DNA from 3 places in the Sporosarcina sp. FSL K6-6792 genome. Region 2 is predicted to be linked to each of the others. Evidence: riboswitches for the same ligand, from Rfam matches in the RefSeq annotation. Region 2 holds a riboswitch; each other region holds the start of a gene.
The links. A riboswitch is a leader RNA that binds a small molecule or an ion and turns the genes downstream of it on or off. The one in region 2 is predicted to bind S-adenosylmethionine.

Region 1 (3,277 bases), 500 kb from region 2:
CCAGGTACCAATAGGCGCCCAGGTGTTTTTTCTGTTATAATGGCGAAAATGGAGGCGTTGCGGTATGGGATTAGTTTATTACGGTTATCCAAAGTGCGGGACATGCAGGAAAGCAAAAAAATGGCTTGAGACGAACAACTTGGACTTTCAGGAAGTGAACATAGCGGAAGCTCCTCCTTCAGTAGAAGAACTTGGCAAAATGATTGCGGCATCGGATTTGGAGTTGAAAAAGTTTTTCAACGTTAGTGGGACGAAATATAGAGAGCTAAACTTGAAAGACAAATTGCTCACAATGACAGATGAAGAGAAAATTAGCTTGCTGTCATCTGACGGTATGTTGATTAAGAGACCAATTGTCTTCGGTGATGGTAAGGTGACTGTCGGATTCAAGGAAGAAGAGTTCGACAAAGTATGGACTAACTGATTTCCTATCTTGTCTTTATTCGAGAAATATGACAGAATTGAAGAGAATGAAACTATTTATTTGGAGGGATACGGAATGAGCACACCAAAAGATCTGCGTTATTCTGAAGAGCATGAATGGGTAAAAGACGAAGGTGGTAACTACCGCATTGGTATTACTCACTTTGCACAATCTGAACTAGGCGATATCGTATTCGTTGAACTTCCATCTGTCGGAGATGACATCAAAGCGGACGAGCCTTTCGGAAGCGTTGAATCTGTTAAGACAGTATCAGAACTTTATGCACCAATCAGCGGAAAAGTAATTGAAGTGAATGAAGGACTTGAAGACAGCCCTGAATTTGTCAATGAATCACCGTATGAAAATGCATGGATGATCGTTGTTGAACCTTCAAATGTTTCTGAACTGGATGAACTTATGTCAGCTGAAGCGTATGAAAAAATGACTGTCGGAGAATAACTAAGACAAGGCGCCGGTACTTTTCCGGCGTTTTTTGCATCTTTATATAAAAAAGAGCGAAGGAGGGGCTTCTTGTGTCGGATGAAAGAGTAATTATCGTCGAGGGCGGTTCGGATAAGAAACGTTTGGCACGAATACTTGTTGAGCCTGTCGAAATTATTTGTACGAACGGCACAGTAAGTCCTTATCGGCTTGAAGAATTGCTTGCACCTTACGAAGAACATGAACTATTTGTCTTCGTTGATGCGGATGAAGATGGAGAAAAGACCCGTGTTTTATTCAAAAGAGAGTTCCCGGCAGCAATCCATTTGTACACAGAAAAGGTTTATCGGGAAGTGGAGACGACCCCATACAAAGTGTTGGCTACAATACTACAAGGTGCGGATTTTAAAATCCGACCGGAATTTCTAATTTAAAGGATGTAGAATTAATGGAAACTTGGACACGCGAACAATGGGAGATGGCTTTGAAAGAGTCTTCAGTGGCAGCGTTTTATTTATATACACCAATGTGTGGAACTTGTGCAGTCGCATCTAAAATGATGGACGTTATTACCGTCATGAGACCGGGAATACCAATCGGGAAAGCGGATTTGAATTACGTACAAAATATTGCAATTGACTATGAAATCGAAAGCGTTCCTTGCCTTCTTATACAAAAGGATGGCGTTTTAACCCATAAAATTTATGCATTTCAATCAGTACCGTATCTACTTGAAGAAATAGATTGACAATAGATATGGAACTTTGATATACTTCGTCTTAACATTCAATTGAATAGGTCACTCTTATTAAGAGAGGTGGAGGGATAGTGCCCTGCGAAGCCCGGCAACCGTCACGTAAGTGAAATGGTGCCAAGTCACACAAAGCATACGCTTTGAAAGATGAGAGATTGGACAACGTTTATTTTCGATAACGTCAAGCCTTTCTGCCCGTCTGCAGGAAGGCTTTTTTGTATTGAAAAGCGGAAGGCGCCGCTCAGCTCCGACAGGCACAAGTCAGATTGCGAAGGGGGCATACCTAAGCCACCACAGCGAACTGCCTTGTGACCCGAGGGGGGGCGCCTGAAGCTAAACAAAATTAGTAACAAAACAATTTTTCTGAGGTGAAAAAAATGATTTATTTAACGGATATAAATAAACGATACGGTGAAGGGCCAGGCAGTATTTCAGCAGTCGAAAATGTATCGCTTGAAATTACTGACGGTGAGATTTTTGGAGTCATCGGCTATAGTGGGGCAGGAAAAAGTACGTTGATTCGACTACTGAACGGTCTTGAAATGCCAACGTCAGGTAGTGTTAAAATAGGAAGTCTAGAAATATCAGCAATTAAAGGTAAAGAGCTAAGGGAAGCACGACAAAAAGTGAGTATGATTTTCCAACACTTTAACTTACTGTGGTCTAGAACAGTGAAGGAGAATATCGCTTTCCCTCTTGAAATCGCGGGTGTACGAAAAGCCGAGCGTGATAAGAAAGTGGCGGAACTGATTGAATTAGTTGGTTTGGCTGGTCGTGAAAATGCATATCCATCCGAATTGTCTGGAGGTCAGAAACAGCGCGTAGGGATTGCTCGTGCGCTTGCAAACGACCCTGAAGTCCTTCTTTGTGACGAAGCGACTTCAGCCCTTGATCCAGAAACAACGGATTCAATACTAGACCTTCTAACAGGAATTAATGAACGACTTGGACTGACAATTGTGCTTATCACACATGAAATGCACGTTATCCGGAAAATTTGCCACAGAGTTGCAGTTATGGAGGCAGGGAAAGTTGTTGAGTTGGGAGATGTCCTGGATGTGTTCCAATCACCGAAGGAACCGATCACAAAGCGGTTTGTCTCTCAAGTGACGGAACCCGTGGAGGCGAAGCAGGCAATGGCGCATATTAAGGAAGAATTTCCTGCCGGCACGCTTATCAAGCTTGTATTTGTAGGGGAGCGGACAGAACAACCTGTGCTCGCAAGTCTTATTCGGAAATTCACTGTCGATGTGAATATCGTGCAGGGAAACATATCCCATACACATGGCGGGGCATACGGCACACTGATACTTCAGCTGCTTGGAGATTCCTCAATCATTGAGGAAGCAATTCAATACCTCAATGAAAATGATGTTCAGACGGAGGTGATCGGTAATGACTGAAAACCTTTTTCCGAATGTCGACTGGACTAAAATGTGGGAAGCAACAGTGGAAACACTCTATATGACTGCGGTTTCTACATTGTTCACTTTAGTTATTGGGTTAGGACTTGGAATTTTACTCTTCCTATCTAGTCCCGGTCAACTTTGGTCGAATAAGTTGGTCAATATTATATCAGGAGCATTCGTCAATATTTTTAGATCCATTCCGTTTATCATATTAATCATTTTACTTATTCCGTTTACGAAATTTCTTCT
Region 2 (3,277 bases):
TTGCTGCATCTCTGTTTGGCAAACGGAAAGATAAGACAGCGCCTGGACTTGTCGATTGTTTCGCGTGGATTGCGTGTCTTGGATGACTTGCCAACCCTGGATAAAACACTTCCTCTACTAACGGGTGGTCGTTCAAGTACGAGGCTATTTTACGTGCCGATTCAGATGACTGTGTTAAACGGGCACCTAATGTTTTGATTCCTTGAATTAATGCGTAAGAATCTTGTGCGCCTAGAATAGAGCCGAAAGAGTTTTGAATGAATGCCAATCGATTGCCAAGTTCTTCACCCTTTGTAACCGCTAGCCCAGCAATGATATCGCTATGCCCCGATAAAAACTTGGTAGCACTATGAACAACGATATCAACTCCAAGATCTAGTGGACGCTGGTAAAGTGGCGACATGAATGTGTTGTCGAGAAACGTCAGACAGTCATTCAATTTTGCAAGGTCAACTATCGCTTCAATATCTGTAATGCCCAAACGCGGGTTGGATGGTGTTTCAATATAGATCACTTTTGTATTTGGACGGATTGCACGTGCGGTTTCATCTACATTCGCTAGATCTACAAAAGTATGGTCGATACCGAATTTCGGTAATACCTCGGTTACGAATCGGTATGTGCCACCGTAGACATCTTCGGTAACCACGATATGGTCACCCGAAGAAAGGAGCATAAATGTAGCCGAGATGGCAGCCATTCCGGAAGCGAAGGCCAATCCGCGCGAACCGCCTTCTAGTGAGGCAATCGTTTTTTCCAACGCATCCCTCGTTGGATTGCCCGAACGGCTATAATCATACGGCCCGAATGCATCGAAGCTTTCCTGATGGAACGTTGAAGATAAGTAGATAGGAACGTTGACAGCACCTGTTTTTTGTTCGTAATCTCCGCGGGTCGAAGCATGGATAATAGTCGTTTCCAACCGTTCTTTATTCAAACTCATCGTTGTAGCACCCCGCTATTCAAAGTTGCAAACACTTGCTTCAAATCTGCGATCAAATCGTCAGCTTCCTCGACTCCGACAGAGAAACGTAAAAGTCGGTCGCAGACGCCACGTCGTATTCGTTCTTCACGAGGAATATCGGCATGTGTTTGCGTTGCTGGATAAGTAATGAAACTTTCCACTCCGCCTAGACTTTCCGCAAATGTAATGAGCTGCAGATTTTCAAGGAATGGCCCGACCAATTCACTATCGTTCAGCCGAAATGATAGCATTCCGCCTTTCCCTGGATAGAGAACGTCCGTAACAAGTGGTTCATCTTTCAAATAATTGACGATTATTTTCGCGTTTTCATCATGCTGTTTCATTCTTAAATGCAGTGTTTTCAGCCCTCTGATGATTAGCCAAGAATCGGAAGGGGAGAGGACTGCACCGATAGCATTATGGTTGGCGGCAAGTTGTTCGCAAATTTTTTCACCTTTTGCAACGACAAGTCCCGCGAGGACATCGTTATGTCCACCGATATATTTCGTTGCGCTGTGCATGACAATGTCAGCGCCGAGTTCAATCGGTCTCTGAAAATAAGGCGTTAAAAATGTATTGTCGACAATCAACAGTAAATCATGCTTTTGAGCCAGTTCTGCATACTGCCGAATATCAAATTCTTGCATGAGTGGATTGGTCGGTGTTTCTATGAAGAGCGCTTTTGTCTTCGAAGTGATCAACTTTTCGGTCTCGTTCACATCGGCGAAACTCGTATACGTTGTACCGATTGAATAAACGTCGGAATACTGTTCGAGCAAGCGATATGTGCCACCATAAATATCTTCTGGAACAATCAATTCATCTCCAGGACGGAACAGCGTTAAGATAAGCTGAATCGCCGCCATACCAGAACTGCATGCATACCCTGCATCACCGCTCTCTAAGTTTGCAATTCCATCTTCCAATATGGAGCGGGTTGGATTTTTTGTCCGTGTGTAGTCGTAGCCAGTCGATTGACCGAGCCCCTTATGTTTGTACGCAGTTGATAAATAAATCGGAGGGTTGACAGCGCCCGTCTTCGGATCACTGTTGTTGCCTAATTGGACTAGGATTGTATTCAAACTTTGTTTTGTCATTGTAGTCACCCTTTTCTTTTAGATTACAAAAGGGGACCCTCTATAAGAAGAGGGTCCCCGAAATATCGTAGACTATCTTCTTATCTTCTAGGGAAATGAACACCTAAAGGAATTAGCACCGTACCTGAACAGGCTGGTTGCTGAGACGTCATAGGGCCAATCCCTCGGTCTCTCTTGATAAGAATCAAATTATGGAATTATGTGAAAAGAACAATTTCAATAACTTTATCATGACATAGAAAATAAAACAAGAGCGAATTATTAAAATCTGTCTTTCAGCAGCTGCATCCGTTGATTGAATAGACTTGGATATGATAAAAAGCCAAGCAATACACTTGTCACTGCAGCGGTCGTCAATAATAGGAATATGATGAGCAATTGGAACTGAACCGCTTGGATGGGGTCCGCACCTGCGATGATTTGACCACTCATCATACCTGGAAGTTGAACCAAGCCCATTGTCTTCTGACTTTCGATTGTCGGGATCATGCTTGCCTTGATTGCGTTGATGAGTTGTCTATGAATGGCCTGTTTTGGCGTTCCACCGAGAGAAAGGATGAGTTCGGTTTCATCACGATGCGTTTCAATCTCAGCTGTGAACCGGTTAAGGAATAGGATTGATAGCACCATTGAGTTGCCAATCACCATGCCGCTAATTGAAATGATGTATTGTGCGGTTGGCGGTACGATTTGAAAGCCTAGTAGAATACTCTGGGTTAGTACTTCTACAAAAAGTAATGTGACCGCTATTTTCCAAGTGATTCCTTTGATTGCTTTTCCTTTCTTACGGGTGTTTTGTGTTGCCGCTGCAATCATTAATGTAACCATTAACAAAATGTACAATATGTTTTCAGAATCGAAGACAAATTTAAGAATATAGCCGACCATAAGCAATTGGATAATGGACCGAATTGTCGCAATGATTGTGTCTTTTTCCAAATCTAAACGTAGAGTCTTTGATAGTAGTAAGGGGATGATTACAAATATAAGTGTAATGGATAACGTAAGATAACTCATTCTACGCCTCCTTGCACAAACTGCTTCACAAATTCATTTGTTGGTGATTTCAATAAGTCACTTTCGCCAGTTTCAATGACTTGACCATTCATTAGAACCCAAGTGTAATCTCCAATTGATAAGGCTTGTTCTAAATTATGTGTTATCCAGATGATGGTTGTGCCATACACCCGGTTAATTTTGACGATTAATTCTTCGA
Region 3 (3,277 bases), 480 kb from region 2:
CCCGTCAGTTATGAAAAACTGATGGGGCAACCTTTCATTTGTTTAATCAAACTTTAGAAAATTCAATTTGATCCTGCAAGTCTCCAGCTAGGGGTGTTAATGTCCCTGCCGATGCTGAAATTTCTTTCAACTATTTTCTGTACAAAAGTAGCACTGTCAACGACAGTACTACTCTGTTTATTAATATGAAATTCCTACACGAAAACCGATATTGTCACCTTGCAGTAGTTCATCGAAAGCAAAAGCAGCTGTGTCACCCACGGATATTTGTTTACCGTCCTCTGGCAACAAGTCGCGCTCAGTTCTGTAGTCCCCCACTGCAACACCATCCGGTAAATAAGTAGGGCAGACAATTGTCCATTCAAGCCCCGATTGACGCAGCATGTCATACACTTTATGGTGCTCCTCCGCCGCAAAAGTTAGCCTGCGATTTGTATCTCCAGCTTCATAACGCAGTTTTTCGGGATCAATCTTACTTTGCAAGATGCCTGCTGTCCCAATTGTGACTAGCCGATTAATTCCTGTATCCTCCATCGCTCTTATCATATGAGGAACTGCCTCAGTCAACGTTGTTGTCTGGTCTGTGCCTAGCGAACTGAATACAACATCCATTCCAGCAATGGCATACGAAACTTCTACAACATCACGGACATCACCTTGGATAATCGTCAACCTATCATGTGGCGCCAATTTCTCAGGTGAACGAACGAGTGCCGTCACTTCATGCCCTTCTACCAATGCTAATTTTAGGACTTCCCCACCCACACGCCCCGTTGCCCCAAACAATGCGATTTTCATAAGAAACATCTCCATTCTATAAATTACTTTCTCATTTTATTAATAAATAAACGCCTGTAAATAGTAAAATACCATATGTGAAGATCCGAAAGGTCTTTTGACTGATATGACGGAATAGTAGTTGTCCTAGATACAATCCAGCAAATACTAGCGGTAGTGCCATTCCGATTGAGGTCCAAATACCTTTAGTTGTACCAACAAAAAGCACTTGAATGAGTAGACTAACGGAATAGATGAATAAATAAAACGCGAGTGTCGTTGCACGTAATGTTTCTTTTTGCATAGCCGTTCCTGCAAAGTAGAGCAAAAGCGGCGGACCTGGCATGCCAATTCCTGTCGTCAATGTACCAGATAATCCGCCAACAACAAAGTCCCCACGTTTAGTTCTCTTAATTCGAAGGTTCAGGACAAGTAGCAGTGTTAGCAAAAGAAGAACAATGCCTATGCCCGTTTTCAATTTGTTGATATCCGCCGAAATGAACAAAATGATACCAATTGGCAGTCCAGATAAGCTCCCGATTATCAACTTTTTTAATAGATCTGTATCCACATCTTTACGTATTTTAGCAATAAGTGCGCTTGAAATAACAAGCGACAAAACTAGGTTTATCTGAATGGCCTCCATCGGATTAAAAATCATGAGTAGAAAAGGTGTCGCCATGATCGAAAAACCAAATCCTGTACTTGTCTGTAAAATGGACGCAAAAAGTATAATGCTAATAAATATGAAAATTGTCATTCTAACACCGCTTTCTCTATCACTTTAAGTGTATCAGAATCCTTAAATTGTTTTTGGTTATTAGTAGTCTGAATTATTTTACTTTAGTAAATTCATTGACTTTCCCTAATTTGCACACTAGAGTTAGATTCAATTCTTGCAACAATCGAATAGCACTACATCACTTTCTTATCCAGAGAGATCGAGGGACAGGCCCTATGACATCTCGGCAACAGGTTCATGACCAATGAACACTGTGCCAACTCCTACAGACGCGTATGCGTTTGGAAGATGAGAACGAGATGGCTTCTTTTATTAGAATCCCTCTTTTTCTTATCTATTTTAAGAAAAAGAGGGATTTTTTTCGTTCTTACAACTGTCTAGCTTCAGCGGCCAGATGCTCGGGGTCACAAGTCATTTTGCTAGTTGCATCCATTGTCCGCACAGAATTAACGAAGTACTTAGGGGGTCAATACATGATTGAATTTAAAAATGCATCCAAGACGTTCGCCCTTGGGAAGCGTGAGGTACATGCGGTAAAAGATGTTTCTCTTTTCGTTGAAAAAGGTGAAATTTTCGGCATCATCGGTTTTAGCGGCGCCGGAAAAAGCACATTGCTACGGTTAGTAAATATGCTTGAACGCCCGACTTCAGGCTCTGTTTTCATACGAGACATCGACGTCAGTACATTATCCTCAAAAGATTTACGGACGCAACGTCGCAACATCGGCATGATTTTTCAGAACTTCAACTTGCTGAACTCACGGACAGTTGCAGGAAACATCGCGTATCCTTTGAAACTTGGCGGAATGCCAAAAAAAGCAATTGCGGAACGCGTCGAGGAATTATTGGACTTCGTTGGCCTGGCCGATAAAGCTAAAGATTATCCGGACCAACTATCAGGAGGGCAAAAACAACGCGTAGGTATAGCCAGAGCACTCGCCACTTCACCAGATATCCTAATCTGTGATGAAGCCACATCTGCACTAGATCCTGATACGACCGCCGATATACTGCGGTTGTTGAAAAAGGTGAATAAGGATTTGGGTATTACAATCCTCCTTATCACACATGAAATGCATGTCATTCAAACAATTTGCGACAAAGTAGCGGTCATGGAAAATGGAGAAGTAATCGAAACGGGTGATGTTTTTGAAACATTTACTGATCCTCAACATTCGACAACACAACGATTCATCCAATCCGTACAGCAGGATCTACCTTCAGAAAAACTGATTAATGAGTGGCAATCAAAAGGTGGCACCAAATTATATCGAGTTATTTTCAAAGGAGATATTGCAAGTGATCCTGTTCTTTCAAAAGTTACACGTAAACATGATGTTGATTTCAACATCGTTTACGGTTCAGTTCGAGAATTACAGGAACGATTTTTTGGCAATCTACTTGTTTCATTTGAAGGAGAAACGGATGCTGTAAGCCGTGTATTAAAAGAACTTGAATTAATTGTAGACATAGAGGAGGTCCTAAAAGATGAACGTTGATTGGCTTACATTTTGGCCCCGGATTGTAGAAGCAACCGGCGAAACACTGATCATGGTAATTGCCACTCTCGTTTTTGGTTCCATTTTTGGAATTGCAATTGGCCTGCTATTATTTGTCACTAGGCAAAATAATATCTTGGAAAACAAACTTGTTTCTCAAATATTAAATATAGTCATTAACATCGTTCGGCCTGTTCCGTTCATCATCTTCTTAGTAGCCATTTCACAACTGACAAGATTAGTTGTCGGGACAACCATC

Region 1: another riboswitch for S-adenosylmethionine. It lies ahead of MKZ26_RS09405 (methionine ABC transporter ATP-binding protein); the one in region 2 lies ahead of MKZ26_RS11915 (methionine biosynthesis PLP-dependent protein).
Region 3: another riboswitch for S-adenosylmethionine. It lies ahead of MKZ26_RS14350 (methionine ABC transporter ATP-binding protein); the one in region 2 lies ahead of MKZ26_RS11915 (methionine biosynthesis PLP-dependent protein).

The regions. Positions count from the first base shown of each region.
Region 1 is NZ_JBBOSA010000001.1:1,948,776-1,952,052, reverse strand. Features, by position in the region: gene MKZ26_RS09425 (arsenate reductase family protein) at 65-424, shown strand; gene gcvH (glycine cleavage system protein GcvH) at 500-883, shown strand; gene MKZ26_RS09415 (toprim domain-containing protein) at 958-1,299, shown strand; gene MKZ26_RS09410 (thioredoxin family protein) at 1,314-1,613, shown strand; SAM riboswitch class I at 1,668-1,773, shown strand; gene MKZ26_RS09405 (methionine ABC transporter ATP-binding protein) at 1,997-3,022, shown strand; gene MKZ26_RS09400 (methionine ABC transporter permease) at 3,015-3,277, shown strand, end outside.
Region 2 is NZ_JBBOSA010000001.1:2,446,783-2,450,059, reverse strand. Features, by position in the region: gene metC (cystathionine beta-lyase) at 1-943, opposite strand, end outside; gene MKZ26_RS11915 (methionine biosynthesis PLP-dependent protein) at 940-2,061, opposite strand; SAM riboswitch class I at 2,139-2,245, opposite strand; gene MKZ26_RS11910 (ABC transporter permease) at 2,323-3,078, opposite strand; gene MKZ26_RS11905 (ABC transporter ATP-binding protein) at 3,075-3,277, opposite strand, start outside.
Region 3 is NZ_JBBOSA010000001.1:2,928,331-2,931,607, forward strand. Features, by position in the region: gene MKZ26_RS14340 (NAD(P)-dependent oxidoreductase) at 181-798, opposite strand; gene MKZ26_RS14345 (sulfite exporter TauE/SafE family protein) at 830-1,537, opposite strand; SAM riboswitch class I at 1,703-1,814, shown strand; gene MKZ26_RS14350 (methionine ABC transporter ATP-binding protein) at 1,993-3,018, shown strand; gene MKZ26_RS14355 (methionine ABC transporter permease) at 3,008-3,277, shown strand, end outside.